4 regions of the Bacillus siamensis genome follow, and region 4 is predicted to be linked to each of the others. Evidence: predicted binding sites of a transcription regulator. Region 4 holds the regulator's gene; each other region holds the start of a gene.
What was found. Region 4 encodes Rex, which represses fermentation and respiration genes when NADH is low (regulators of the CRP and FNR family bind a similar motif). Its sites were predicted from a motif close to TTGTGAAATATTTCACAA; they were not measured.
Positions count from the first base shown of each region.

Region 1: the regulator Rex is predicted to act here: its motif matches at 2,667-2,684, upstream of ABDB98_RS06375 (DUF1641 domain-containing protein).
Region 2: the regulator Rex is predicted to act here: its motif matches at 5,292-5,309, upstream of ABDB98_RS17710 (nitrate reductase subunit alpha).
Region 3: the regulator Rex is predicted to act here: its motif matches at 5,779-5,796, upstream of ABDB98_RS18435 (cytochrome ubiquinol oxidase subunit I).

Region 1 is NZ_CP155579.1:1,202,273-1,209,891, reverse strand. It holds gene ABDB98_RS06390 (LacI family DNA-binding transcriptional regulator) at 1-569, opposite strand, end outside; partial or broken gene ABDB98_RS06385 (hypothetical protein) at 606-833, opposite strand; gene ABDB98_RS06380 (NAD(P)/FAD-dependent oxidoreductase) at 941-2,119, opposite strand; gene ABDB98_RS06375 (DUF1641 domain-containing protein) at 2,159-2,575, opposite strand; gene ABDB98_RS06370 (cupin domain-containing protein) at 2,962-3,459, opposite strand; gene ABDB98_RS06365 (DMT family transporter) at 3,589-4,572, shown strand; gene ABDB98_RS06360 (ABC transporter ATP-binding protein) at 4,599-5,336, shown strand; gene ABDB98_RS06355 (ABC transporter permease) at 5,338-6,099, shown strand; gene ABDB98_RS06350 (uroporphyrinogen-III synthase) at 6,123-6,941, opposite strand; gene ABDB98_RS06345 (hypothetical protein) at 7,115-7,300, shown strand; gene ABDB98_RS06340 (macrolide family glycosyltransferase) at 7,339-7,619, opposite strand, start outside.
Region 2 is NZ_CP155579.1:3,563,173-3,570,791, forward strand. It holds gene narJ (nitrate reductase molybdenum cofactor assembly chaperone) at 1-62, opposite strand, end outside; gene narH (nitrate reductase subunit beta) at 88-1,551, opposite strand; gene ABDB98_RS17710 (nitrate reductase subunit alpha) at 1,541-5,227, opposite strand; gene ABDB98_RS17715 (Crp/Fnr family transcriptional regulator) at 5,407-5,883, opposite strand; gene ABDB98_RS17720 (YwiC-like family protein) at 6,027-6,746, shown strand; gene fnr (fumarate/nitrate reduction transcriptional regulator Fnr) at 6,778-7,494, opposite strand; gene narK (nitrate transporter NarK) at 7,592-7,619, opposite strand, start outside.
Region 3 is NZ_CP155579.1:3,710,108-3,717,726, reverse strand. It holds gene ABDB98_RS18460 (YitT family protein) at 1-785, shown strand, start outside; gene ABDB98_RS18455 (PucR family transcriptional regulator) at 950-1,843, shown strand; gene ABDB98_RS18450 (ABC transporter ATP-binding protein) at 1,961-3,061, shown strand; gene ABDB98_RS18445 (polysaccharide deacetylase family protein) at 3,161-4,003, shown strand; gene ABDB98_RS18440 (2-hydroxycarboxylate transporter family protein) at 4,039-5,382, opposite strand; gene ABDB98_RS18435 (cytochrome ubiquinol oxidase subunit I) at 5,884-7,290, shown strand; gene cydB (cytochrome d ubiquinol oxidase subunit II) at 7,274-7,619, shown strand, end outside.
Region 4 is NZ_CP155579.1:575,142-582,760, forward strand. It holds gene rimI (ribosomal protein S18-alanine N-acetyltransferase) at 1-28, shown strand, start outside; gene tsaD (tRNA (adenosine(37)-N6)-threonylcarbamoyltransferase complex transferase subunit TsaD) at 21-1,061, shown strand; gene ABDB98_RS03070 (ABC-F family ATP-binding cassette domain-containing protein) at 1,284-3,212, opposite strand; gene moaC (cyclic pyranopterin monophosphate synthase MoaC) at 3,352-3,864, shown strand; gene ABDB98_RS03080 (redox-sensing transcriptional repressor Rex) at 3,861-4,508, shown strand; gene ABDB98_RS03085 (twin-arginine translocase TatA/TatE family subunit) at 4,527-4,697, shown strand; gene tatC (twin-arginine translocase subunit TatC) at 4,704-5,465, shown strand; gene ABDB98_RS03095 (YdiK family protein) at 5,503-5,694, opposite strand; gene ABDB98_RS03100 (CPBP family intramembrane glutamic endopeptidase) at 5,691-6,425, opposite strand; gene groES (co-chaperone GroES) at 6,662-6,946, shown strand; gene groL (chaperonin GroEL) at 6,988-7,619, shown strand, end outside.

The DNA.
Region 1 (7,619 bases), 630 kb from region 4:
GTTGACCTGAATCCTTCTTTTCCCTCAATGATCGCGATATCTCTGTGTCCGTTTGCGATCAGACAGTCGACCGCCTGTCTGGAGCCTTCTTTATCGTTTGACAGGATATTCGTGATGCTCCGGTCATCAATGTCCCGGTTCAGCACAACGAGCGGAATGTTTTTCTCACGGATATGATAAATAAAGGAATTATCACTGTCGCTTTGGCTCATTAAGATGATTCCGTCATATCTCATGGGCGTAATGGTTTCAAAGCTTTTCAGGTCGTCAATCGCGCGGACGAACAAATTATATTCCTCGCTGATTGTGCGGTTTACTCCTTTGATGGTATCGGAAAAAAAGCTGTGTGAAGTTCCGTTTGTGACGCTTGTAAAAAACAGTCCGATCGTATGGGACTTTTGCATGGCGAGGCTTTTTGCATTTACATTCGGTGTGTAATTCAGCTGTGAAGCGAGCTCTAATATCTTCTGTTTTGTATGCTCTTTAATGTAGGGGCTGCCGTTCAGTGCCCGGGATACCGTTGTGTGGGATACGTTAGCGAGTTTTGCGATATCTTTTATGGTTACCATCGGTTTTCCTTTCTCCCTGTATACTGTCATTTATTTCTATTGTACCATTAACGGACAGTCCATAAAATCACTAAAGTTAGGTTTTGCATGATGTAAGTCCTGAACGGGCTCGGCATGCTGCCTGTCTGTCAGCTTATCCATCATACCGATAATCAGCATGGCGCACAGCAAAAGGAGCCTATAATCCCGATTAACGTGCCTTTCGTCTGAGATGTATTCGGATTAGCCGGTATTGATCAGCCTGATGCCTGAAAGAAACCCTGATGACGGAAGACAGAAATTCAGCGCATCAGCCGCGGCGCTGACTGTTCACGTTAACATTCAGACATAAAAAAACACTGCCGAGAAAGTCGGCAGTGTCATTTGAAGGATTAGTAAGCCAGGCTGAATAATCCTTTGATATGTGTTAAATAACGTACGTTACTTGCTTCTTTCATTAAAGATGCCGGAAGACCTTTCAGCGGAGTAGAGTTCGCTCCGATGATGGCAACCGCGTCTTTACGTCCGAGACTTGCAAGCGTACCAGAGTTTACAGGCTTGAATGTTTCAAGCGTTTTTCCTTCTAAGTAAGCGAACAGGTTGTAACCGACAAGTTCACCCATCTGCCATGCGATTTGCGCCGTAGGCGGGTATGGACGGCCGTCCGGCGCAAAGTATACTGCGCTGTCTCCGACAACAAATACATCTTCGTGAGAAGTAGATTGTAAGAAATCATTAACAGTCGCGCGGCCGCGGTTCACTTCAAGACCTGATTCGCCGACTAACGGGTTGCCTTGTACGCCGCCTGTCCATACAAATGTGTTGGCAACGACTTTTGAACCGTCTTTCAGATCAATGACGTTTCCTTCCACGTTTGTAACAGGAAGACCTGTTAAGAACTCAACGCCGCGTTTTTCAAGACTTTTTGTCGCGCGTTCGATAAGATCATCAGGAAGAACAGGAAGAATTTTCGGACCTGCTTCAACTAGTTTCAGTTTGATTTCTTTATGGTCTACGCCGTATTTTTTCGTAAGGTTCGGCATGATGTCAGCAAGCTCACCGACAAGCTCAACGCCTGTTAAGCCGCCTCCGCCGATAAGAATCGTTGCATCAGCTTCGTTTTTCGTTTTAGAGTATTCACGCACACGGTCTTCCACGTGTTTGTATACTTTGTTGGCATCCGCAGCGGATTTGAGCACCATGCTGTTTTCTTCGAGTCCAGGAATGCCGAAATAAGCCGTAACTGAACCAAGTCCGACAACAAGCGCGTCATAAGTCAGCTTAGAACCGTCAGAAAGGGCGACTTCTTTTTTATCAACTGAGAAAGAATTGACTTCTGCGATTTTAATGTCAACGTCTTTTCCTTTAAGAAGTTTTTCAAGCGGCATAGCAACAGCCTGTTCAGACACGTTGCCGGCTGCAAGGCGGTGCAGTTCCGTAATAATTTGGTGAGTCGGGTATTTGTTCACAACGGTTACGCGTGCTTCATCTTTACTGTAATGTTTGCGAACGGTTAAAGCAGAAAGAACTCCGCCGTAACCAGCGCCTAAAATGACAATATGTTTTGACATCGTATATCCTCCGTCCTTTATATCAATTTGAATCTGAGATTATTTTTGTTTTTCGTTCATGATTTCAAGATAGCTGTTAGCAAAACGGAACAGCTTTTGCGCTTGAGGATCTTTCAGCATGCGCAGCAGGCCGAAAAGTCCGATCGTGTCATTGCTTGCATCCGCGCGGTCTTTTGCTTCGATCGCAGTAGCCGCAATATCTTTCGCTGTTTCTTTCACAGGCTCAAGAATTTCTGTAAGCGCACCCACTGTATCGCTCTTCAATACTTCGTCTGTCGCTACAGACTGTGCAAAATCATAAGACTTCGTTAAAATATTTACTAACTCAGTCAGTTTTGGTAGCTGATCCACTAAAACAGTCAGTGATTCTTGAACTTCAGGTTTTAACAGCTGATCAATAAGATCGCGTTGGCCTTGGCTGACAGATGCATTTGTTTGATCGATTGTTTCTGGCATATCCGATTCTCCTTTACTATAAGCAGTGTGCTGATTTTTTTGGAAAGGGTAGCCTTTCCCCTTTCATGCAGAAAAGCATGAAAAAGCAAGATTGTGAATCCGTGCACAATCAGTTACAAAAATAAATGTTTACTACCCAGTTTTTCACTTTGCCATATTCAGTATTATTTTTATATCAACAAAAACAATTGAATAAGTCAAAATTTCTTTTTCCTCTCTGAAAATAGCAAACATAAAAAACCCCAATTTGAATTACTCTTATATAATAACACTTTTTGAACAAAATTTGAACGTGAATTGTTTCGTTTATGAAATTATTTATATGGCGGGGGTGTCATAACGTTTCTTTTAGGCTATTTTTTTACAGACCATCCGCTTTTCCCCTGTCATTTCTCCCACATTTTTATAAGCGGGCCCGTTTTTCCCGTAAAGGGATCATATTCCGGGAGCGGGACACGGCTGATTTCTTCTGAAATTCTATCATTTTTCTCCGTTTTTGTATCGTACTGCCGGCCGCCCGGGTAAGCCCCGATCACGGTAAAATCAGAACTGGCCGACAGTTTTTTATGTCCGGTGCCGGCCGGAATGACCGCTGCGTCTCCAGTTTGAAGAACGGCGTCTGCGCCTTGTTCCCCGCCGAACCTCAAAACCGCGTTTCCTTTTACCGCGACGAGAACTTCGTGGGTGGTGCTGTGAAAATGGTGATACGGAAATACTCCGCCCGTCCAGCTGTTCGACCAATCGTGCCGGCGGAGGACGGACTCCGCTTTTTGTACCGTTTCTTCATTAAATACCGCTTTATAAATGACAAGCGGGAGATTCGGATTATTCGGAATGCGGCCGTCATCTTCAAAATAAAGAACTTCAATATCCTCTTTCTGCATTGTGTTCACCTCCGTATATGTCTGTTTCCCATTCATCAGTTGTTAAAACGCTATTTTCACATATTCCATTGCGAAGCCTGCCGGTGAATAGTATAGTATAAAAAAATATGTGTCAAAATGAGGGATTTCATGAAAGCCATCATATTCGGAATATTGGCATCTCTGTTTTTTGCAGTCACATTTATTTTAAACAGGGCGATGGAGCTTTCCGGCGGAAACTGGATGTGGAGCTCTTCACTGCGTTTTCTTTTTATGGTTCCGTTTTTATTTCTGATCGTTTATGCGAAAGGAAAATGGGTGCCGCTCTGGCATGAAATCCGGAAAAAACCGTTTTTTTGGCTGAAGTGGAGCTTTACCGGCTTCGTGCTTTTTTATGCCCCGATTACCTTTGCGGCGGCATACGGGCCGGGCTGGCTGATCGCCGGCACGTGGCAGGTTACAATTGTCGCGGGTGTGCTCCTGTCGCCGTTTTTCTATGAAACAAAAGATTCACCGGCGGGCCCGGTTCCCGTCAGACAAAAGATCCCGCTGATTTCGCTGGTTACTTCCGTCATCATCCTGATCGGAGCAGGCCTGATTCAGCTTCAGCATGCAGGCTCTCTGTCCGGGCGCACGATACTATTCAGTGTTGTGCCGGTCGTCATCGCCGCATTTGCCTATCCGCTCGGCAATCGAAAAATGCTGGAGCAATACGGCGGTAAACTCGACACGTTTCAGCGCGTGCTCGGCATGACGCTCGCAAGCCTTCCGTTTTGGCTTCTGATCGCCGCATTCGGCTGGCACAGAGACGGGCTTCCGTCAATGGGGCAGACATTCCAATCCTTTATCGTCGCGCTCAGTTCGGGCGTTATCGCGACCGTGTTATTTTTCCGCGCCACCGATATGGTGAGGAATGAGCCGCAGAAGCTCGCTGCTGTTGAAGCGACGCAATCCGGAGAGGTTCTGTTTGCGCTGATCGGCGAGATCGTCTTTTTATCCGCAGCGTTTCCGTCACTTCTTTCGTTTGCCGGACTGTTCATTATTATTGCGGGAATGGTCATGCATACATTCGCTTCCCGGCAGGCAGACCCGAAAACGGCGGAACAAACGGCAGCCGATCTCACCGGTTCCTGATTTTTTTACGAAAGGTGTCATCCTGTATGAAAGAAGAAATTCCGGCAATATCTTTTCTGTCGGCCGGCAAACGCTATAAACAAAACAATACGTCCTTTGATGTCCTCAACCAGGTAACCGGACATATCCAAAAAGGCTCTATTACGGCGTTGATAGGGCCGTCCGGCGCGGGGAAAAGCACGCTGCTGTCACTGTGCAATCTGATGAATACACCTGATGAAGGCGAAGTGCTTGTATTCGGAAAAGAAATAAGGTGCTGGGACATCAGAGAGCTCAGGAAAACCGCGGGCCTTGCATTCCAGTCAGCTCCCGTCATCGACGGCACGGTGCGGGACAACCTTCTGCTCGCAGAAAAACTTCACGGCGTGCAGCACTATACGCCTGAAGAGCTCGCAGCCTTCACTGATCTTCCGCACGGGCTTCTGGATCAGAATGCAAAAGAATTATCCGGCGGACAGCGGCAGAAGCTCTCGTTGGCGAGAACCCTCGCCAGCCTGCCGTCTATCCTGCTTCTCGATGAAATTACATCGGCTCTGGACCCCACATCTGTTCTCATCATCGAAAAGCTGATTACAAAGCTCCATCGGCAAAAACAGCTGACGGTCCTGTGGATCACTCATAACCTCGAACAAGCGGAACGGATATCCGATACGGTGTGGTTTATGGCCGAGGGCAGGCTTTTAGAGATCGCGGAAACGAAAACATTCTTTAAAGAACCGAAACACGAAAAGGCCCGGGCGCTTTTACAAGGGAGCGGGTGCTGATATGGATTATCTTTCTCTGTTATTTACAAGTGTATTTGTCATTATCGCTTTATTTCTGTCTAAATCTTTTAAAGCCGGCGTAGAAAAAGATATGATCATCGCAACCGTCAGGGCCGTCATTCAGCTTCTCATCATCGGCTATGTGCTGTCGCTGATTTTCCACGGTGATCACCCGGTGTTTATCCTACTCATGGTGCTTCTTATGCTCACGGCCGCTTCGCATAATGTCGCCAAACGGAAAAAAATGCGGATCGGTTCATTTTGGCGCGTTTTTCAGACACTGGCTATTGTGGAAATCGTGACACAGGGAATTTTACTCGCCCTTCATATCATTCCGTTTACTTCAAGATATGTCATTCCGATAAGCGGCATGGTCATCGGAAATTCCATGGTGCTTTCAAGCCTGTTTTTAAACCGGCTCAGTTCGGAAGCGGATCTGCGGAAGGAAGAAATTCAGCTGATTCTCTCTCTCGGCGGAACGCCTAAGCAGGCAGTCCGCCATATATTGACGTCCAGTATGAAACTCAGTATGATACCGACACTGGAAAGCCAGAAAACATTAGGTCTTGTTCAGCTTCCCGGCATGATGACGGGGCAGATTTTAGCGGGGGCTGATCCGATACAGGCGGTGCGCTTTCAGCTGTTGATCGTTTTTACAACGATGGCCTCCGCTCTTCTTACATGTATCATACTCAGCGCCTTAACGTATCCATCCCTTTTCACGGAACACTGGCAATTAAAAAAATTCAGCAGGGAAGCTTAGGCTTTTCCCTGCTGAATGATTGTTTATGACAAGGTCAGAGATTCATAGTAACGGGATAATTCAATAATCATCGCTCCCATCCGCTCAATGTCCGGAGCAAGGACCCTCTTCACCCCTTCATCCTTGATCGCTTCAGCCGTCACTTTGCCGACTGCGGCGGCAAGAACATGGTTTTCGAATGCTTGCTGCAGTTCTTTTGCGGACCCTGTTTCTTTTGCATAATCAAAGAGAGAACGCACTTGAATGGCTGTCGTAAAACAGACGGCGTCAACCTCGCCGTTTAACAGCTCTCCCAGCAGTTTATCAACCGTCTCCCTTTCAGGCGGAACATGCTGATAAGGCAGAACGGGGAATACCTCCGCTCCGTTTTTCTCGAAAAATTCCGTTAAAACGGGCGCTTTTTCGCCATGAAGCTGTATCATGATTTTTTTGTCTTTAAAGTCAAACCGTTCCAAGGAGCGGATCAGCCCTCTTGTTGTACCGTCTTCATCAGAGGCATGCGGCGTGATGCCGAGCTTTTTTAAGGCCGCATACGTTTTATAGCCTCTGCAGCCGATTTTCGCTTCGTGTACGGTTGCTAGAAATTCTTCTTTCAGACCTATTTTTTCTGATACGGACAATAACGTTTCTGTCCCGATGCCTGTGGTGAATATGACCCAGTCAGCTTTTTGCTCAGCAAATGTTCTTACGTCAGGTTCTATCTGATCCTCCGCCAAGTATACGGTTCCTTGGAGGGAACGGGTGACTGCCGTTCCGCCCTGCTTTTCTATTAATCTTGTGATCTCTTCTGTTTTCCGCGAACCGCCGATGGCAATCCGTTTACCTTTCAATCCTTTTCCCATCGCTGTTTTTTCTTCCCTTCAGATGCCGGGCGCCCCATGGCAGGCCGTCATTTATTTCTATTATTGTTACGCAATCAGCCGGGAAAATCAAGCTATGCTCCGTTGAATCCCCCGTGCAGTTGCTGTATCATTAACCGGGCAGAATGATTTGATTCGCGGAGGGACTTTCAATCATGGAAACAAAAAAAGAGTTCGAAACAAAAGGTTACGATACTTCGGTCATTTATGAGTTCAATGAATATCCTGATGTTCACAGCGGCCGATGTGATAATTGCGACTATACGCTGTTTAAAAGCTCAGTGAAGGGCGGAAAATTTTTGCGGGAATGCCGGAGATGCGGCATGAAGAAAAATATATAACAAAACAGGCAGCTGTCCGGCGCTGCCTGTTTTTTCAATCAATTTTCGACGGACGCCTCTTTCAGAAATTCTTCAATGGCACAAACAGCCTGTTTGGCGCCGCCGGTTTCTTCTATTTTCTGCTGCATGCTTTTCACACGGCTGAGGATGTTTTTATCACCGTAAACTTTCTGAACCTCTTTTTGAAGACGCGCCGCAGTGACTTCCTTCGGCGGCAGATGCACGCCGAGCCCCAATTCATCCACGCGCTTTGCAGTGACCTCTTGTTCGTGCATTTGCGGAACGACAACGAGCGGAACACCCGCATTCATCGCCTCCA
Region 2 (7,619 bases), 910 kb from region 4:
TCAGGATAAGAGAGAAGACAGGAAAGAGCAGAAAACGCAATTTGCCGGTCCATGGTGTTCATCTTGTTCCACCTCATTTATCAAAAGTTAGAAACAAGAGCCTGGGCCGCCTGAAAATGATAAGCCGCAGCTCCCTTGTTCAGCGTATAAATCAGACACTTCTTCCCGATGGCTGCTTGGAATCACAAAGCGGTCATCATATTTGGCGATCGCCAGCAGCCGATACATGTCTTTAATTTGCTTTTCTGTTAGGCCGACACTGGAGACCAATGCCGGGTCGATGGATTTATTCGTCTGGACCGCTCTCATATATTGGCGCATGACAGACATTTTCTTTAACGTGGACCGAATATGATCCGTATCACCAGCCGTTAACAGCTGCGCCAAATAGTCAATCGGAATTCTCATTTGGTCGATAGCCGGGAAAATAGCTTCCGCGGATTGCCCGCTGCCTTTTCCTTCAAAGAGATTCATAATCGGGCTCAGCGGCGGAATGTACCAAACCATCGGCAGTGTGCGGTACTCAGGGTGAAGCGGCAGCGCAATCTTCCAGTCGATGATCATTTTGTAGATCGGCGATTGCTGCGCCGCCTCTATCCATTCAGCCGGGATGCCTTGTTCTTTTGCCTGTTTGGCAATCTCGGGATCATTCGGATCGAGAAAAACGTCTAATTGGGAATGATAGAGATCCTTTTCATTTTCAACAGATGCCGCTTCCTCGACTTTGTCGGCGTCATACAGCATGACACCGAGATAGCGGATTCTGCCGACACACGTCTCCGAGCAGATGGTCGGCAGCCCCGCCTCCAAGCGCGGAAAGCAGAGTGTGCACTTTTCCGCTTTGTTCGTCTGCCAGTTAAAATAGACTTTTTTATAAGGGCAGGATGACACGCAATATCTCCATGAACGGCACGCGTTTTGATCCACAAGCACAATGCCGTCTTCTTCGCGTTTGTACATGGCGCCGGACGGGCAGGATGACACGCACGCCGGATTGATGCAGTGTTCGCAAATACGCGGCAGGTACATCATAAAGACCTCATCGAATTCCGTTTTGATCGATTCCTCCATTTTTTGAACGTTTGGATCTTCAAGCCCTGTAATATGGCTGCCCGCGAGATCATCCTCCCAGTTCGGGCCCCACTCAATATTCATGAAATCCCCCGTCAGGGACGATTTCGGCCGTGCCACAGGCTGGTGTTTTTTCTGCGGACTGTTTGTTAATGTTTCATAATCATAGTTCCAAGGTTCATAGTAATCATCAATTGACGGCTGATTCGGATTATAGAAAAGGCCTGCAAGCCGGCTTGTTTTCGGTCCGGATTTCAGTTCAAGCTTCCCTTTTTTCAATGTCCAGCCGCCTTTATATTTGTCCTGGTCCTCCCATTGCTTCGGGTAGCCGATACCCGGCTTTGTTTCTACGTTATTGAAGTACATATATTCCGCACCGGAACGGTTTGTCCACGTGTTTTTGCAGGTGACGCTGCACGTGTGGCAGCCGATGCATTTATCCAAGTTCATGACCATCCCGATTTGCGCTTTAATCTTCAAGCCAATCGACCTCCTTCAGCTTGCGGATGACGACATTCAGGTCGCGCTGGTTCCCCGTCGGGCCGTAATAATTAAAGCCGTAGCTGAGCTGGGCATAGCCCCCGATCATCTGTGTCGGCTTAACGTGAATCCTTGTCGGGCTGTTATGGGTGCCGCCGCGGTTATTTGTCAGTTTTGTGCCGGGCACGTTGATGTGACGGTCCTGGGCATGGTGCATAAACGCCATTCCTTTAGGAATCCGGTGAGACAAAACCGCTCTCGCCACGACAACGCCGTTTCGGTTAAAGCATTCAATCCAATCGTTGTCTTTGATATCCGTATCCGCTGCGTCATCTTTATTCATCCACACGGTCGGCCCGCCGCGGAACAGCGTCAGCATCGGCAGGGAATCAAAATACATGCTGTGGACGGACCATTTATTATGCGGCGTCAAATAATTAAGGACGATTTCTTTGCCCTCTTGGTCAGGCCGTTTGCTTAGAAACGGGCGATGCTGGAGGATCGGTTTAAATGTCGCCATCGTTTCACCGAATTCCATCATCAGTTCATGATCGACATAATAAGATTGTCTGCCGGTCAGTGTCCGCCACGGAATTAATTTTTCTACGTTTGTCGTAAACGGCGAGTACCTGCGTCCCCCTTTTTCTGAGCCGGTAAAGGCCGGAGAGGTGATGACCGTTTTCGGCTGGGCTGTAATTTGTTCGAACGTAAAGCATTCTTCCTCCCGTTCTTCCGCCAGATCTTTCAGCTCCAGATTGGTGATGTTTTCAAGTGATTCCCATGCTTTCACGGCGACTTTTCCATTGGAGGTGGACGACAGGGTTAAAATCGCTTCCGCCGCCTGCTTCGCTTCACTTATATTCGGACATCCCTTTGCGACGCTGTCCGAGGTGATTTCTCCCAGTCTCTTTTTGAGTGATTCATATTCATCGGCTATCGACCAGCTCATCCCTTTTGTGCCGCTCGGTTTTAAACCGGTGTAAGGTCCGAGCGCGGTCATTTTATGAAAGATGTGCTTGTAATCCCGTTCAACGACTTGGATGTTCGGCATCGTTTTTCCCGGAATGGCTTCACATTCGCCCCTGCTCCAGTCATTGATTTTGCCGAACGGCTGGGCCAGCTCCTGCATCGTGTCGTGGAGGAGCGGCGTCGCAACCACTTCTTTCACCGGCCCCAGCTCGATTTCTTCCGCAAGATCGGAAACGCTTTTTGAAAGTGCTTTGAAAATATCCCAGTCTGATCTCGATTCCCACGGAGCTGAGATGGCCGGAGCAAAAGGATGGATGAACGGGTGCATATCCGTGCTGCTGAGATCGTGTTTTTCATACCATGTCGCCGCCGGCAGCACGATATCGGAATACAGCGCCGTACCCGCCATTCGAAAATCAAGGTTGATTAACAAGTCGAGCTTGCCTTCCGGCGCCTGCTCCCGCCATTTGATTTCTTCAGGGCGGATGCTGTCGCTGTCATCATTCATCAAACCGTTCGTCGTTCCCAGCAAATGCTTGAGAAAATATTCATGCCCTTTTCCTGAGCTTGAGATCAGATTGGCCCGCCATACGAAGAGATTCCTTGGGAAATTGGCTTCATTGTCTGGATCTTCAATCGCGAATTTCAGCTTTTTGTCCTGAAGCTGTGAGGCTACGTACGCACTAACGTCTTCAGGTGTCGCCGCCCCCGCTTTTTCAGCTTTTTTGTACAGGTCAATGCCGTTTTTATCGAAAGTCGGGTAGGACGGCAGCCACCCTAATCGTGCCGCTAGCACATTGTAATCGGCGTGATGCTTGTAGCGGGATGACGAAGCGATCGGTGAAGCCAAGTCACTGATCGGCTGGTCTTCATAACGCCACTGGTCTGTCGCAAAGTAAAAAAATGAGGTGCCGTTTTGCAGCTTAGGCACGCCTTCCCAGTCCTTTGCATTTGCGATCGTCTGCCACCCTTCAGCAGGACGGAGCTTTTCCTGACCGACATAATGAGCCCAGCCTCCGCCGTTTACGCCTTGAGCGCCTACGAGTAAAACAAGATTTAACACCGCGCGGTAGATTGTGTCGGAATTGAACCAGTGGTTAATCCCCGCTCCGACGATAATCATGGATCTGCCGTCAGTATCAATCGCATTTTGAGCAAACTCTCTCGCAATCTGAATGACGGCTTCTCTTTTAATTCCTGTGATCTGTTCCTGCCAGGCAGGTGTAAACGGACGAGGATCATCATAGGATACGGCTGATTGCTGACCGATGCCCCGGTTCACGCCGTAATTGGCCAATATCAAGTCAAACACGGTCGTGACACATACCTCTTCGCCGTTCAGGTCCAGTTTTTTAATAGGAAGATCCCGCTTGAGCACTTCGTTTCCGTCATTTGAAAAATACGGAATGCGCACCGAGCCGATTTCGTCCTCCATTCCAAGCACAGAGAGACGGGGCTCGATCTGTTCCCCGGTGTTTTCATCGATCATGTGCAGGTTCCATTTCTGCAAACCGTCCCAGCGGGAGCCCATTGTTCCTTGCGGTATGGCAAGAGCGCCTGTCTGTTCATTCCAGACTGCAGGCTTCCATTGATCATGCTTTGTCTGCCGCCCGATGTCCTTCGCATGCAGAAACCGCCCCGCTGTGTATACGCCGTTTTCTTTTGACAGGGTGACGAGGAATGGAAAATCCGTGTATTGCTTCGCATACTTGATAAACCGCTCCGTCTCTTGATTCACGTAAAATTCCTGCAAAATGACATGCCCCATAGCCATCGCAAGCGCCCCGTCAGTACCTTGGCGGATACTGAGCCAGTCATCGGCGAACTTTGAGGATTCCGCAAAATCCGGACTGATCGAAATGACCTTAGCGCCTTTATAGCGGGCTTCCGCCAAAAAATGTGCGTCAGGCGTTCTCGTTAACGGAACGTTTGAACCCCATGTGATGATATAGCCGGAATTGTACCAATCACTGCTTTCCGGAACGTCCGTCTGGTCGCCCCAAATTTGCGGGGACGCCGGCGGAAGATCCGCATACCAGTCATAGAAACTGAGCATAGGGCCGCCGATTAACGACATGAATCGCGAACCTGATGCGTGGCTGATCATGGACATCGCCGGAATCGGTGAAAAGCCGACATTCCGGTCAGGCCCGTATTTCATGACTGTATACAGCAGAGAGGCTGAAATCAGCTTCAGCACCTCCGGCCATTCAGCGCGCACAAACCCGCCTTTTCCTCTTGCCTGTTTATAAGACTTCGCTTTTTCAGGATTTTCAACGATTGATTTCCAGGCATCAATCGGATTTTGATGCGCCTGCAGTGCTTCCCGCCACAAATTGATCAGCACACCGCGCACGTACGGATATTTCACACGGAGCGGGCTGTAGATGTACCACGAAAAACTGGCGCCCCGCGGACAGCCTCTCGGTTCGAAATCAGGCATATCCGGGCCTGTTGATGGATAATTCAAGTTTTGTCCTTCCCACGTGACAATTCCGTTTTTCACGTAAATATTCCAGCTGCAAGAACCCGTACAGTTGACGCCGTGGGTGGAGCGAACGACTTTGTCGTACTGCCATCTGTTTCTGTATACATTCTCCCAATCACGATCTTCGCTAGTGGTTTGGCTATGTTTATTTGAATGATGTTCAATAGGAGAAAAATAGTTTAATCTCCTGAACAGCGGACTCATTTTCTTTTTCTTCATGATCATTCACTCCTTCCGAGTCAGGTGATGCTACGTACACTATAAACAGAGAGAGCGTATTTCCTTGTGAACTATGTCACACACTCCGCTTTTTTCACAAAACGTTCACACAAAGGAGCAGGAAAGACGGCGGCGTTCATAGCAGGACGTTTTCTTTCAAAGAAAAAAACCGGCTCTATTTAAGAACCGGGCTCGGCGTTTTCATCGCGTGATGTATGCAGATACCTCAAAAACAACTGATAGGAACAAAAGACATTTTGCTGAAGCATCACCAAAAAATTCATTTGCAGCCGCGGATGGTAAGACATCATCTGCTTAAAAACGGAATATGGAATATGCAGTGCCAGAATGTCCGGTGAGGCATTGACTGAGATAAAAGGCGATAAAGAATGCCCGCCTTTTTCATCAATCGGTAACACATCGCCTTTTTCCCACAGCGCAACGGTTTGCGATCCTTCAGGCAGCCTGCTGTCCTTAAAACGGATACTGCCTTTTAATACAACATAAACGGATTGTGAATGAAGAAAGGATGGAGACTGATCAGATGAGCCGCTGATAAACGTCCCGTTTTTCAGCAAAGTTTCGACAATGGACAGGGGCACTTCGTTAAACATAGGAAGTTGTTTCAGAAATAATAAGTAGTCACACTGATTCATAGGAAAGCCTCCTGTGCTGATGATAGCTTTAGTGTAGCCCGATTGAGCCTGTGCGTCAGTGATGTATTTCACAGCTTGTATGATGAATATCACTTCTCAGGAGGATGCCTGCATTTATAATGACATACAAAAGGAGGATTTCGATGAAGGTGATGATTCCGAATCAGCACGGCGCATGGGCGATGCTGCTGATTCCGTTTTTACTCGGCACAGTCAAGGGAGGCCCGGTTTTCTGGCATATTCCGCTCTTTCTGGGCTGGCTTTTCCTTTACTTAACGGTTTATCCCGTTTCGCTTGCCTTAAAAAAGAAACGGCTCAAACCCTATCAAAAGTGGATATATATTTACGGTTTTCCGGCATGCTGCTTTTTGATCATTTCTATCTATCATAAACCGCAGCTCGTCTGGGTCGGCCTTGCTTTATTGCCGCTGTTTCTTATCCATATGCATTATGCCCGCCGAAAAAACGAACGGGCACTCGTGAATGATATGGCGGGAGTTTTGTTCTTTTGTTCAGGCGGGCTTGCGAGCTGCTGGCTGGGAACGGGGGCTCTTGACGGCTGGGCTTGGTTCATTCTCTCTCAATCTGCTCTATTTTTTATTGGAAGTTCCTTTTATGTGAAGTCGGTCATCCGGGAGAAAAAAAACAGAGGATTTGCATACTGGTCATGGGGTTATCACCTGTTGCTCCCCTTTTTATCCGCTCTTCTCGGAGCAGGCTGGGCATTTCTCGCTTTTATCCCCAGCAGTTTGCGGGCGTGGTTTTTTCACGGGAGAAATTGGCCCGCGAAAACGATCGGTATTTTGGAAATCGTGAATGCCGGCTTCTTTTTCGCCGTCATGTGTATATGTATCACAAATTGAAAAAACAAGGACACCGGCTGTCCTTGTTTTTTCAGTCAATATTGCAAATCTCCAGCGGACAGTTTTCACACTCGATTTCACATCGTAAATAGTCCCGCTTGTGCAAAATAATTTTTCCGGTTTCGTCTATCGAAATAACCCCTTGTTTGCGCAGATCTCCCAGCATGCGGTTGACACTTTCCCGTGCCGCCGCGCAAAACTTTGCCAAATCCTGATTTGTCAGCACAATGTTAATCAGAATCCCGTCGCTTCGTTCCACCCCGTAGCTGTTTGACAGACGGATAAGGGTGGAATAGAGCGCCCCTTTTTTGCCGTGAAGAAGCAGATCCCTGATCTTAGACTGGATTTTTCGCAGATGGGTGCTCATCCATTTCATAAATTCAAACGTCAAATTACCGTTTTGAATCAATTCCTTTTCCAGCTTGTTTTTATTAATGACGAGCACCTCCCCGTCCTCTAACACTTTTGCACTGAGCATATACCTCGGCTCTTCTGTGAACAGTGTCAGTTCCCCGACAATATCGTGTTTCTGGCAGATTCTAAGTGTCAGGTCTTTTCCGTCAGACGTCAGCTTGCCGATTTCAATGAGCCCTGATTGAATCAGATAAAGCTCTTCTGCATCCATTCCTTCTTGAAACAAATAGGTGTGTTTTTTCATTTTCTTTTTCGTGCTGATTGATTCCAGCAATTCATGCAGTTCACGGGAAAGAAGTTCTTTATCAGATTTTCGGACAGAGAGAATATTCATGAGCTCACCTCGAAGAAAGTCACGTTGCGTATGTATATTGTAACGTGACTTGATTTGCACTCACCCAGAAAAAACTAACAATCTTGTGAATGGATCATTATGAATTGAGGCTCTGACTGTTTCTC
Region 3 (7,619 bases), 760 kb from region 4:
TCGCATTGGCCGTTAATTTATTCGCCATTCCGAATGATCTTGGAGAGGGCGGGGTAACGGGGATTACCTTGATCTTGTATTATGTGTTTGAATGGTCGCCCGGGGTGACGAATATCATTTTGAACGGGATCTTATTGATCATCGGATATAAGTTTTTAGACGGTAAAACAACGCTTTATACGATCATTACCGTTGTCGCCAACTCGCTGTTTCTGCATCTGACGCATGACTGGCACTCGCCGTCACATGAACTCATTATTAATACTATTTTTGCGGGCGTGTTTGCCGGTGTCGGAATCGGAATCATTATCCGAGTCGGAGGCACGACTGCGGGATCTGCCATTTTGGCGAGGATTGCGAACAAATATCTCGATTGGAATATCAGCTATGCGCTTTTGTTCTTTGATCTGATTGTCGTCTTCAGTTCTTATTTCATCATCGGTGCGGAAAAAATGATGTTTACCATTGTGATGCTGTACATCGGAACGAAGGTGATGGACTTTATCATTGAAGGGCTGAATACGAAAAAAGCGGTGACGATCATATCTGAGCATAAGCACGAAATCGCTGAGCAGGTCAACACGCTTATGGACAGAGGGGTGACGCTGCTGTCGGGTAAAGGGAATTACACGGGGCAGTCGAAAGAAATTTTATATATCGTCATCCAGAAACAAGAGCTCTCCATGCTCAAGAAAATTATTAAAAGCTGTGATACAAAGGCGTTTGTCATTGTTCATGATGTGCGAGACGTCTTTGGTGAAGGATTCGTCGATATCTCTAAATAAAAAAGATCCCTCTGCCGGTGCGGAGGGTTTTTTATATACCGGGGAGAAACGGTAATGATCCGTTTCCCGGGAAATAGCCGGAAAGCTGTTTCTAAAATGAAGTAGATACAACCCGCCGGACGTTTTATACTGAAAATATAATAGAGCGATAGAGAGGAGCGCATATGAACCCGTTATTGGCAATTTACCCGAGGGCTGTGCTGTCTGATACGTGCTGTGCGGCAGAGGATGTCTTTTGTTTTTATGATGAGAAGAGGCGGGTCTATGTCGCCATTCCGAAGGAGGATATCACCCCGAAGGAGAAACTGCTTCTGGAATCGTTTTTGACACCTGCTGAAGAGAAAGGCGTTTTTTTTGCAGAGACGGCGGAAGCAAAGAGGTGGCGGCGTTTTCTGCTGGAAGAGGGTCCGGTTCCTGACGTCAAAGAGTTTCGTGTCCGTTTTATTCATTATGACTTAATGGGGGAACGGAACTGGGGGGCGTTTACGGAAGCGTTGCGCTATTTCTGGCCGATTCCGTATATGGTTGTCCGGACGGGAAGGGATCAGGGCGTGATTGTAGAGGAAGAAAAGCTTGAAGCCCCTGATCCGGGTGATATCGCATCTTTTGTGAAGGTTTCTGAATGCGATTTTTATTTCAGTGTCCGTTTCTTCATCGGGAGGTATTACGGTGCCGGGGAACGTCTGCGCCTTCATTATCGGAGGGAACAGCAATATTTTCAGATTGGAAGGCGTCATCTCCCGCAGCTGAGCACGCTGACCGCGGAAACGGTATTTCCGGCCATGCTCTCGGAAGAAAGCCGAGATAAGCTCTCTGCATTGCTTCACGAAGAGGCTGTGTTGCTGTTTCAGAAAGAACCGGGGCTGAAGCATACGATTCAGACTTTTATTGAACATAACTCAAACATGTCGCTCACATCGAAAAAACTGCATTTGCACCGCAACAGTCTTCAATATCGGATTGATAAATTTGCGGAACGCTCAGGTATTGATATTAAGACATATCGGGGCGCCCTGCTGGCTTATTTCATTTGCCTGCAGTATGAAAAATCACAGTAAATGGGAAATGTGCACGAAGGCTGCCGGCTTTTTTTATGAACATTGCCTATACACGCCGCCGCCGGAGGCTGTTACAATCCTATTTAAGAAAGCGTTTACAAATAAAGGGGGATATACATGGCGGAACTTCGGCTCGAGCATATTTATAAGTATTACGATCAAAAAGAAGCGGCTGTCGATGATTTTAACCTTCATATTAAAGATAAAGAGTTTATCGTGTTTGTCGGTCCGTCGGGATGCGGAAAGTCGACAACATTGCGGATGGTTGCCGGGCTGGAAGACATCTCGAAGGGCGATTTTTATATCGGAGACACGAGGGTGAATGATATCGCTCCTAAAGACAGGGATATCGCCATGGTGTTCCAAAACTATGCGCTGTATCCGCATATGACGGTCTATGATAATATCGCTTTCGGTCTGAAGCTGAGAAAGATGCCGAAACCGGAGATTAAAAAACGGGTCGAAGAAGCAGCGAAAATGCTGGGGCTCACAGAGTATCTGCACCGCAAACCGAAGGCGCTCTCCGGCGGGCAGCGGCAGCGTGTTGCATTAGGACGGGCGATCGTCAGGGACGCCAAAGTGTTTTTAATGGATGAGCCGCTGTCAAATCTGGATGCAAAGCTTCGGGTGCAGATGCGGGCTGAAATTATTAAGCTCCATCAAAGACTGCAAACAACTACGATCTATGTGACGCACGACCAAACAGAGGCGCTGACGATGGCGACACGCATTGTAGTCATGAAGGATGGGAAGATTCAGCAGATCGGCACGCCGAAAGAAGTCTATGAACATCCGGAAAACGTTTTTGTCGGCGGGTTCATCGGCTCCCCCGCGATGAACTTTTTTAAAGGAAAGCTGACTGACGGCGCTATTCAGATCGGTTCAGCCGCTCTCAGCGTGCCGGAAGGGAAAATGAAAATGCTCCGGGAAAAAGGCTATGCCGGTAAAGATGTGATCTTCGGCATCCGCCCGGAAGACATACATGACGAGCTGATTGTGGTAGAATCCTATAAGAATTCATCCATCACAGCTAAAATCAATGTCGCGGAATTGCTCGGGTCAGAAATTATGGTTTATTCCCGGATCGGGGATCAGGATTTTATCGCCCGGATTGATGCCCGCCATGACATTCATGCCGGTGAGGAATTGACTGTCGCTTTCGACATGAATAAAGCTCATTTTTTCGACAGTGAAACAGAAATCAGAATCCGCTCATGACGCAAAGCCGGACAGCTGAATGTCCGGCTTTTTTGATGTAACAATTTTTGCCCGTCGACCGATATAAAAAGTAAATAGTAGACAGAAAGCAGGAAAACCATGAAACGCATGATTACGTGCATGTGCCTTTTGGCTGCTCTGTTAACGCTTGCCGCCTGTTCGGACCATGAGGCAAGTGCCGAAGAGAGCATTCCGAAGGCAGAAGCGCACCACGATGAAAAGTCTGTAAAGCGCCAAATCAAAAAGGAGCCGGATACGTCCGCCTGGGTTAAAACGAAAGGAACGGCGAGACTGCCGATTCTGATGTACCACAGCATTTCTGAGGGAAACAGCCTGCGTGTGCCGAAGGAAGAATTTCAGCAGCATATGAAGTGGCTTCATGATCACGGCTATTATACGATGACTCCGGAAGAAGCCTATCTGATGCTGACGGAGGATAGAGAGCCGCGTGAAAAATGCGTGCTGATCACATTTGATGACGGCTATACCGACAATGTGAAAGCGGCGTATCCCATTTTAAAGAAATATAAGATGAAAGCGACCATCTTCATGATCGGTAACTTTATCGGACATAAAAATCACCTGACTGAGAAGCAGATGAAGGAGATGGCCGCACACGGCATTTCCATTCAAAGCCATACGATGAACCATCTCGAATTGAACGGGCTCACGCCTCAGCAGCAGCGACGCGAAATGGCGGACTCTAAGCGTTTATTTGACCAAATGTTCGGGCAGCGGACGTCTGTAATCAGTTACCCTGTCGGACGATATAATAAGGAAACTTTAAAAGCCGCAGCTGCTGCAGGCTACCGTATGGCGGTCACGACGGAGCCGGGAGCGGCATCGAGAGATCAGGGGCTTTACTCGCTTCACCGTGTCCGTGTATCGCCGGGCATGTCCGGTACGGCATTCGGCTCTTATATCCAAAATGTGATGAAATAACAGAGCCTCCGCATATGGCGGAGGCTTTTTTCCGTTTAATAGAATTGATGAAGCAACAGGAGGGTGACGCTCACGGTAATCGCCCCGCCGATTCTGGTCGACACTTGGGCAAACGGCATAAGCTCAAGCCGTTCAGCGGCGCTTAAGATCGCGACGTCGCCTGTGCCGCCCTGACCGGAATGGCAGGCATTGATGACCGCCGTCTCAATCGGGTACAGATTCAGCCATTTACCGGTCAGAAAACCGACGGCTATCATCGTAATGACTATGGATAAAATGGTAATGATATTGCTGATATTAAAAGCCGCAATCAGTTTGTCCCACGGTGTCATTGAAACGCCGATCGCAAATAAGAGCGGATAGGTCACGGCCGTCGAGAAAAAACGCGAAACGCCGAAAGCTCCGTTTTCAATCGAGGCCGGCGCCAGCCTGAACAGCTTAATAAGCACGGCAAGGACGAGCATCACGACAGGAGCCGGAAGCTGAAAGAAATCATGCGCCAGCATGCCGACTAAATACAGGGAAACCGCTAAAATCCCCCCCGAAGCGAAAAAAGACAGATTAAACGCATTGTCATTGGCCGGCTGTTCCAATACAGGAGCGGATTGATCAGACTTATCAACCTTCCCGTTGCCCGTCCATTCCGGCCTGCGTTTCCCGATGACGTTCAGCAAACCCGATAACATAATGGCGCACAGGCTGCCGAGCATGATGGACGGCAGCACAAGCGCAAAGGCGTCTCCCTGGGACATCGGCATCATATCGGAGTAGCCGATGGATAAAGGAATCGCGCCCTCGCCGACACCTCCCGCCATAATCGGGACGACAATATAAAGCAGTGTGTGCTGAAAACCGAGCCCGAGCAGCGTCCCGACGCATAAGCCGACGATGGCGGCCGCGATCGAACCGGCAATCAGCGGAATGAAAATCTTGACGAAAGCCTTGACGAGAGTCTCTCTTTTCATTCCCAGAATACTGCCGACGACGATACCGGCAATAAATAGATAGAGAAAGTTAGAGTTTTCCGTGAATTTTGTTGTTGATGTAATAATGTCTTTCGGAAGCAGATGGTAGTAGACGACAGCGGACGGAATAAAGGTTGCGAGGATCGCAGGGCCGCCGATGGAACGCACGATCGGAATGGATTTTCCGATCTGGCCGAAGGTAAATCCAAAAAAACTCATGACCGCAATCGATGTCAGGATGTCGCTTTTTACATCGTGTTTCATGACAAACACCGTAATAAGCAAGAAGAGCAGGATATAGATAGGAAGAGGAATAATGCCGATTCTTATATTCATTGCTCTGGCAAACCAATTATCAGTCCGTTGCTGTTTTTGGAGTGAATCCGTTTGCAAATTTGGTTGAAGTTCTCCCATGCTTGTTCCCCCAGTCGTTATGTAGTGAAAAATATCCCCATTTAAAGTATACTAAAAAATTTAAATTGTTCATATATTAAGAATTTACTAGAAAACTTACTTTCCTCTCATTTTCTTTCTCAAAAAGGCGATATGGCGGCCTTTCTCGCTGAATAAAGCATTTTGTTCGCCACACGAATAAAAAAGAGGTACGATATGGAAGGGACAAAAATCCTAGGTGCCGACATAAAATCTCTACAAATTCGACATTAATCGGTCACAATTTCAGCCTATTTTTAGGTATATCGATCTTTTTTTTTAGGCGGAATCGTTGTAAAGTAATGATATTGAATCATTTCTATGACAGCAGCTGCCCCCTAGGGAGTGCAGGCTGATAATTCATTAGTTTTGACAAATTTGTGAAACATTGAGCAAATATATCATTTCTTGTGAAATACCGAGCAATGGTTTTGTCGTGTTTGTGAAATGTTGAGCAATTTACCAGATTGGAGGAAAAACATCATGAGTGAGTTGGTTTTAGCCCGCATACAATTTGCATCTACAACATTGTTTCACTTCCTGTTTGTGCCTATGTCTATCGGGCTTGTGTTTATGGTTGCTTTGATGGAGACGCTTTATGTTGTCAAAAAACAAGAGACCTATCTCAAAATGGCTAAATTTTGGGGACATCTCTTTTTAATTAACTTTGCTGTCGGCGTCGTCACAGGGATTCTTCAGGAATTCCAGTTTGGATTGAACTGGTCTGATTATTCTCGTTTTGTCGGAGACGTATTTGGAGCTCCGCTTGCGGTTGAAGCGCTTTTGGCGTTTTTTATGGAATCTATTTTTATCGGATTATGGATTTTCGGCTGGGACCGTTTATCTAAAAAAGTGCATTTGCTTTGCATTTGGCTTGTATCCTTCGGGACGATTATGTCATCTTTCTGGATTTTGACGGCAAACTCATTCATGCAGGAGCCGGTCGGCTTTGCGATTAAAAATGGCCGCGCGGAAATGAATGATTTCGGGGCGCTTTTGACAAACCCTCAGCTTTGGGTTGAATTCCCTCACGTCATTTTCGGGGCGCTTGCAACTGGTGCTTTCTTTATCGCCGGTGTCAGCGCATATAAATTATTGAAGAAAAAAGAAGTGCCTTTCTTCCATAAATCTTTCAAGCTTTCAATGATTGTCGGTCTGATCGCCGGTATCGGCGTTGCGTTCAGCGGACATATGCAGGCTGAGCATTTAATGGAATCACAGCCGATGAAAATGGCCGCCAGTGAAGCGCTTTGGGATGACAGCGGTGATCCTGCCGCATGGACGGCTTTTGCGAACATTGATACGAATAAAGAAAAAAACACATCAGAAATTTCAATTCCTTACGCACTCAGCTACTTGGCTTATCAGAAGTTCAGCGGCAGTGTTAAAGGGATGAAAACTCTTCAAAAAGAATACGAAAAAACGTACGGAAAAGGCGACTATATCCCGCCTGTTAAAACGACGTTCTGGAGCTTCCGCATCATGGCGGGTGCAGGCGCGCTTATGATTTTCGCCGCGATTGCCGGCTTTATTCTGAACCGCCGCAAAAAGCTTCATACAAGCAAGTGGTATTTACGGGGCATGATCGCACTGATCGCATTCCCGTTCATTGCGAACTCTGCCGGATGGATTATGACTGAAATCGGGCGCCAGCCGTGGACGGTCATGGGGCAATTGACGACCGCACAATCCGTTTCGCCTAACGTAACGACAGGATCTCTGCTGTTTTCAATTATCAGCTTCGGCGTCATGTACTTGATTTTAGGCGCGCTGCTTGTTTTCCTATTCGTTCGTGAAATTAAAAAAGGTGCGGACCATGATGATCACAAGGATGTCCCTGTATCAACAGATCCGTTCAGTCAGGAGGTCTACCATGGGGTCACTTCATGATCTTTGGTTTATACTCGTTTCGATTTTGTTTGTCGGATTTTTCTTTTTAGAAGGTTTTGATTTCGGTGTCGGCATTTCGACCCGATTTCTTGGCCATAATGAATTAGAACGCAGAGTGCTGGTTAACACCATCGGCCCGTTCTGGGATGCGAATGAGGTGTGGCTGATCACAGGTACGGGAGCGATTTTCGCAGCATTCCCGAACTGGTATGCAACGATGCTCAGCGGATATTACATTCCGTTTATCATCATTCTTCTTGCCTTGATGGGCCGCGGCGTGGCATTTGAATTCCGCGGGCAAGTGAACAATCTGAAATGGGTCAAAACAT
Region 4 (7,619 bases):
ATTAATGTGGGTGACATTACATGAGTGAAAAACAAGATATTTATGTATTAGGAATTGAAACAAGCTGTGATGAAACAGCGGCTTCAGTCGTGAAAAACGGTAAAGAAATCGTTTCAAACGTAGTCGCTTCGCAAATTGAAAGCCATAAACGGTTCGGCGGGGTCGTGCCTGAAATTGCGTCCAGACATCATGTGGAGCAGATTACCCTAGTGATTGAGGAAGCTCTTTTAAAAGCGGAGATGGGCTTTGGTGATCTCGATGCGATTGCGGTAACGGAAGGACCCGGACTTGTCGGAGCCCTGTTAATCGGAGTCAATGCGGCAAAGGCGTTAAGCTTTGCCCATCAAATACCGTTAGTCGGCGTCCATCACATTGCGGGCCATATTTATGCAAACAGACTGGTAGAGGAGCTTCAGTTCCCGGCGCTTGCTTTGGTTGTGTCGGGCGGACATACGGAATTGGTTTATATGGAAGAGCACGGTTCATTCGAGGTTATCGGAGAAACGCTGGATGATGCCGCAGGCGAAGCTTACGACAAAGTGGCAAGAACGATGGGGCTTCCTTATCCGGGAGGGCCGCAGATTGATAAGCTGGCTGCTGTGGGAACGGATTCTATTCCGCTTCCGCGTGCGTGGCTGGATGAGGGATCTTACAATTTCAGCTTCAGCGGGCTGAAATCAGCCGTGATTAACACACTCCATAACGCCTCGCAAAAAAATGAGGTGATTCCTCCTGAGGATCTTGCCGCAAGTTTTCAGCAGAGTGTCATTGATGTACTGACGGCAAAAACCTCTAAGGCTGCGAAAGAATACGGGGTTAAACAAGTGCTGCTTGCGGGAGGCGTAGCCGCCAACAAAGGGCTGAGAGCCGCTTTGCAGCAGGAATTCAGCCATCCGGGAGATCCTGAGCTTGTTATCCCGCCGCTTTCTTTATGCACGGACAATGCAGCGATGATTGCGGCTGCCGGAACCGTTGCTTTTGAAAAGGGAATCCGGGGTTCATATGATATGAACGGACAGCCCGGCTTGGAATTAACATCTTTTGATCGTCTCACGTTGTAAAACGTGAGGCTTTTTTAATTTATTAACAGATAATTCTAACATATCCACAGGATTGTGAATATATTCAGAAATCCAGGCTGGATAAGGATCTAAAAGTTGTTAGTAAAGTGGATAAAGTCAGAAAATTTTGTGGATAGTGTGTATAAAGCGCTTACTTAAATAGCAGGAAAGGAGAAAAGCTGTGGATAAAAAAGCACCCCTTAAAGAGGTGCTTGACTTTTTCTATTCTTCTGAGGAGAGTTCTTCCCACTCTGCTAATAATCGTTCCAGCTCTTGATTCAGAGCTTCGTTCTCTGAGTGAATGGTCTGTACCTTTTCATGATCCTGATACACGTCAGGGTCGCACAGCAGCTCCTCATTGGCGCTGATTTTCTCTTCGGCGGATGAGACCGCTGCTTCGATTTCTTCAATGCGTCTCAGGCGCTGCCGTTCTTTCTTTTTCCATTCTTTTTCTTCCTCGTATGTTCTTTTTGTGTCCTGTTTGACCTTGCCGGCAGGTTGTGCTTGCTCTTTTTCCTGCCGTTTCATTTCTTCCAATTCCAGCTGCTGGGCTTTTTTCTCGGTGTAATAGTCATAGTCACCCAAATATTCTTCTGCATGATCCGGAGACAGCTCCAGCACTCTTGTGGCGATCCTGTTAATAAAGTAGCGGTCATGCGATACAAATAACAGGGTTCCCGGATAGTCGATCAGGGCGTTTTCCAACACTTCTTTACTGTCCAGATCAAGGTGGTTTGTCGGTTCATCAAGGATGAGAAAGTTTGCTTTTTGCAGCATCAGCTTGGCAAGCGCAACTCTTGCTTTCTCACCGCCGCTTAGAGAACGGACAGGTTTCAGGACATCGTCTCCGCTGAACAGAAAGTTGCCGAGGCATGTCCTGATCTCTTTTTCCGGCATGTCCGGATATTCATCCCACAGCTCGTCCAAGACGCGTTTGGATGAGGTCAGTTCGGCTTGCTCCTGATCATAATAGCCGATTGTGACATTGGAACCGTACGTGATCGACCCGGATTTCGGACTGAGCATATTGTTAATGGCTTTCAGCAGGGTTGACTTGCCGATCCCGTTCGGTCCGACGAGGGCGGCGCTTTCCCCTCTTGTAATGCCGAAGGTCAGGTTTTTCAAAAGCGGCGGCTGGCCGTCATAGCTGATGGAAACATCCTGTACGCGAAGGACGTCGTTTCCGCTCTGTTTTGTAATGTCAAAACGGAAGGCGGCTGATTTTTCATCACCGAGCGGCTTTGCCATGACGTCCATCCGTTCAAGCTGCTTTCGTCTGCTTTGGGCTCTTTTTGTTGTTGATGCTCTGGCCAGATTGCGGTCGACAAAATCTTGGAGCTTGGCGATTTCGTCCTGCTGTTTTTCATACAGCTTCAGGTCTTTCTCATACTGCTCAGCTTTTTGTTCTAAATAGGCGCTGTAGTTGCCGAGGTATTTTTTGCTTTCTGTCCGTGAGACCTCGTACACTTGGCTGACGACTTTATCAAGAAAGTATCTGTCGTGGGAGACAATCAGGATGGCGCCTGAATATCCCTGTAAATAATGCTCAAGCCATGTAAGCGTGTCGATGTCGAGATGGTTCGTCGGTTCATCCAAAATAAGCAGATCAGGCTGGGTCAGCAAAAGCTTGCCGAGTGCAAGTCTTGTTTTCTGACCGCCGCTCAGGCTTTGCACTTTCACGGAATCGTCAAATTTTCCGAAACCGAGGCCGTGAAGGATAGAACGGACGTCCGCTTCATACTGATAGCCGCCTTTATCCTTGAAGTCCTGCTGAAGCCTGTCATAGGTTTTCATCAGTGTCTCAAGCTCCGCGGGGGCGGCCGTAGCCATCTTTTCTTCAATAGAACGCATTTCTTTTTCCATTGCTTTCAGGAAATCAAAAACACTCAGCAGTTCTTCTTTTATGGTAAGCTGGGATTCCAAGCCTGTGTGCTGGGCAAGATATCCCATCGTTAATTCTTTCGGTTTGATTAATTCACCCTTTTCATATGAAAGGTGACCTGCGATAATTTTAAGGAGAGTTGATTTGCCGGCTCCGTTTCTGCCTACAATGGCGATGCGATCCCGAGATCTGACTTCAAGCTTTATATTGTTTAAAATAGGATCAGCGCCAAAAGATTTGGACAGCTGATTAATTTGTAAGATCATCATATTATTTCACCTCTGTTATAATAAGTTAAGTGTAGCTTATCAACCTGCTGTCAGCAAACAATACATCAGAATTGGAACATTATAGGATAAGACATCAGGGAGAAAATAGTGTATGATCAGAAGTAAGGAGAGTTTAAATATGAATGGATTTTCTCATTTTAATGAAGAAGGCCGTGCCCGCATGGTGGATATAAGCGATAAATCTTCAACAGTCCGTACTGCCGCTGCGATATCCAGCGTACACATGAAGCATGACGTGTACAGCAGAATCAAAAACCGCGAGATCGGAAAAGGAGACGTACTGGCTGTCGCACAGGTGGCCGGAATCATGGCTGCAAAGCAGACCTCAGCGATTATCCCGATGTGCCACCCGCTTTCTTTAAGCAGCGTCGACATTTCATTCGGCTGGGAGGAAAAGGATTCCGAAGCCGTTCTTCATATACAGGCAAGCGTAAAAACGAAAGGGAGTACAGGTGTGGAAATGGAAGCGCTAACTTCGGCTTCAGTCTGCGCTTTGACCGTTTATGACATGTGCAAGGCGCTGGATAAAGGAATGGTCATCGGCCCGACCTGCCTCATGGAAAAAACGGGAGGCAAAAACGGTGATTTTAAAAGAGATGCATCTGAGTATAAAGTGGAGGACCAATCATGAACAAGGATCAATCAAAAATTCCGCAGGCGACAGCAAAACGGCTGCCGCTTTATTACCGCTTTTTAAAGAATTTACACGCGTCAGGAAAGCAGCGCGTTTCATCTGCTGAACTGAGCGATGCGGTAAAAGTCGATTCGGCCACGATCCGCCGGGATTTTTCCTATTTCGGGGCGCTCGGCAAAAAAGGATACGGCTATAATGTGGATTACCTGCTGTCATTTTTCAGAAAAACACTGGATCAGGATGAAACGACGAACGTCATTTTGATCGGTGTCGGGAATTTAGGGACGGCGTTTCTTCACTATAATTTCACAAAAAATAATAACACAAAAATATCTATGGCTTTTGATGTGAATCAGAGTAAAATAGGAACTGAGGTAGGCGGCGTGCCTGTCTATGCTCTTAATGATTTAGAACTTCACATTAAGGATGAACCCGTGGCGATTCTTACCGTTCCGGCGGTTGCCGCGCAGTCAATCACCGATCGGCTCGTGTCGCTCGGAATCAAGGGAATCCTAAACTTTACGCCGGCCCGTTTGAATGTGCCGGATCACATTCGAATTCATCATATAGATTTAGCTGTAGAGCTTCAATCATTGGTTTATTTCTTAAAGCATTATTCTGTTTTGGAAGAAATTGAATAACGAAAGGAGGAGCTGCACATGATCGGTCCTGGAAGCCTGGCTGTTATCGGTGTGGTGGCGGTGATTATTTTCGGTCCGAAGAAACTTCCCGAGTTAGGAAAAGCCGCGGGGGACACGCTTCGTGAATTTAAGAACGCCACTAAGGGATTAGCCGGTGAAGAAGAGGAAAAAAAGAAAGAAGAACAGTAAGATAGGATGACGCGTATGAGAGTGAATCAAATGACGCTTGTGGAGCATATTGCCGAACTTCGGAAACGATTGCTGATTGTGGCGTTATCCTTTACGGTTTTCTTTATTGCCGGCTTTTTTCTGGCAAAACCTATCATTGTGTATCTTCAAAAAGCCGATGAAGTAAAAGAGCTCACCCTTAATGCTTTTAACCTGACGGATCCGCTGTTTATCTTTTTGCAGTTCGCGTTTATTATCGGCATCATTTTGACTTCGCCGATTATTCTCTATCAGATTTGGGCGTTTGTCAGCCCGGGGCTGTATGAGAAGGAGCGCAAAGTAACACTCAGCTATATTCCGATTTCGATTGTGCTGTTTGTCGGCGGTGTGTCATTTTCTTATTATATTTTATTTCCGCTGGTCGTTGATTTTATGAAGCGGGTCTCGAATGACCTCGATGTCAACCAAGTGATCGGAATCAGCGAGTACTTTCATTTTCTGCTGCAGCTGACGATTCCGTTCGGGCTGCTGTTTCAGATGCCGGTGCTGATCATGTTTTTAACGAGGCTCGGGGTTGTCACGCCGATGTTTTTATCGAAGATCAGGAAGTACGCGTATTTTGTGCTGCTCGTGATCGCCGCGATGATTGCGCCGCCTGAGCTGCTGTCTCACTTGATGATTACGATTCCGCTTTGCATTTTATATGAGATCAGTATCCTGATCTCAAAAGCGGCGTACCGGAAAAGGCAGACCGGCAGCAGTGAATCCGACCAGGACGTATCAGCATAAAAAAAGCCATTTCTCCATGATGAGAAATGGCTTTTCTTTATTTTTGATTTTTTTTCACTTTAAATGAGAAAGCGAACATTTTAAACGAGATGCTGATATTATAAGCGGCGAAAACCATCAGCAGTATGGAATAAAAAGACCACATACTTCCCGGCGAGCTTGCGGCCAAATACGTAAAGATACAGCCGACTGCGAAATAAATCAAGCCCCAAGTCATTGGGTTCCTCATACAAACAATCCTCCAATAATTAATTGCATTTGTTCACTATGCTGTTCAATATATTTTTGGGCGGGGCCGAGCTGCATGACCACGACAATGGTATTCATCATGACATGGGCGAATATCGGCACAATAATCCGTTTCGTCTGCACATACAAGAACGCAAAGGTAAAGCCCATGGCCGTATATAGCAGCAGGTGTGTGAGGTCCTGATGCACAATGCCGAAAATGACGGAACTGATCAGTCCGGCGAAAAAGAAATTCGTTTTTTCATATAATACACCGAAGATGATCTTCCGGAAAATGATTTCTTCAAGAATCGGCCCGACGATAGAAGAAACGATAATCATGAGCGGCATGGCTTTTATAATGTTGAGAATGGCTTTCGTGTTTTCGGAACCGCTGTTCACGTGAAAGACATACTGCTCAATCATTCCGGCGATACCCTGAGAAAATAAAGCGAGCCATATTCCCGCGACCGCCCAGAGAACGGACATGCCGGCGGATGCTTTCTTCCCGTTTCTTAATGTCTGCTTCGGCGCGGTTCTCAAAATCAAGAGAACGATAATCAGGCAGATAAAAAAGCTTACGACGGAATAAATCCCCTGAGCCATGGTGAGATTCGCATTCGTAGGATGCCCGCCCGCATAGCCGAATTTGTACATTAAAGGAATGCCGATCAATGCGGAAAGCTGCATGATAACGTATGTCAAAATGATATACCAATACTGTTTTCTCAAATGATATGTACTCCTTTATCCTATAAAATCAACTTATTTGTTCTTATTGTAACATAAGTGAACCAGACGTGAAAAAAGGAGAAAATCGCTGTAAGAGAGAATGATGTAAGCGTGAAAATTTTTTATTCTTATGACTTGAAATTGGAAGTGAGATTCTTTATTATAATAATTGTGTTAGCACTCTTTAGAGCTGAGTGCTAAAATTACATATTCATACTATTGAGGAGGTTATTACATTGTTAAAGCCATTAGGTGATCGCGTTGTCATTGAACTCGTAGAATCTGAAGAAAAAACTGCCAGCGGAATCGTATTACCGGATTCTGCAAAAGAAAAGCCGCAAGAAGGCAAAATCGTGGCAGCCGGTTCAGGTCGCGTGTTGGAAAGCGGAGAGCGCGTTGCTTTAGAAGTAAAAGAGGGCGACCGCATTATCTTCTCAAAATACGCCGGTACTGAAGTGAAATACGAAGGTACTGAATACTTAATCTTACGTGAAAGCGACATTTTAGCTGTTATCGGCTAAGCAAATAAATACTTTTAAAAATTCGAGGAGGTTTCGTTAACATGGCAAAAGATATTAAGTTTAGTGAAGAAGCACGCCGCGCTATGCTTCGCGGTGTCGATGCGCTTGCTGACGCTGTAAAAGTAACTTTAGGGCCAAAAGGACGCAACGTGGTTCTGGAGAAAAAATTCGGTTCTCCGTTAATTACAAATGACGGTGTGACAATCGCAAAAGAAATTGAACTTGAAGACGCGTTTGAAAACATGGGTGCGAAGCTTGTAGCTGAAGTAGCCAGCAAAACAAACGACGTTGCCGGTGACGGTACAACGACTGCAACAGTTCTTGCGCAGGCTATGATCCGTGAAGGCCTGAAAAACGTAACTGCGGGAGCAAACCCTGTCGGCGTCCGTAAAGGTATGGAACAAGCCGTAACTGTTGCAATCGAAAACTTAAAAGAAATTTCTAAGCCGATCGAAGGCAAAGAGTCTATCGCTCAGGTTGCTGCGATCTCTGCTGCTGATGAGGAAGTCGGAAGCCTTATCGCTGAAGCAATGGAGCGCGTAGGAAACGATGGCGTCATCACAATCGAAGAGTCTAAAGGCTTCACAACTGAGCTTGAAGTTGTGGAAGGTATGCAATTCGACCGCGGATATGCATCTCCTTACATGGTGACTGACTCTGATAAGATGGAAGC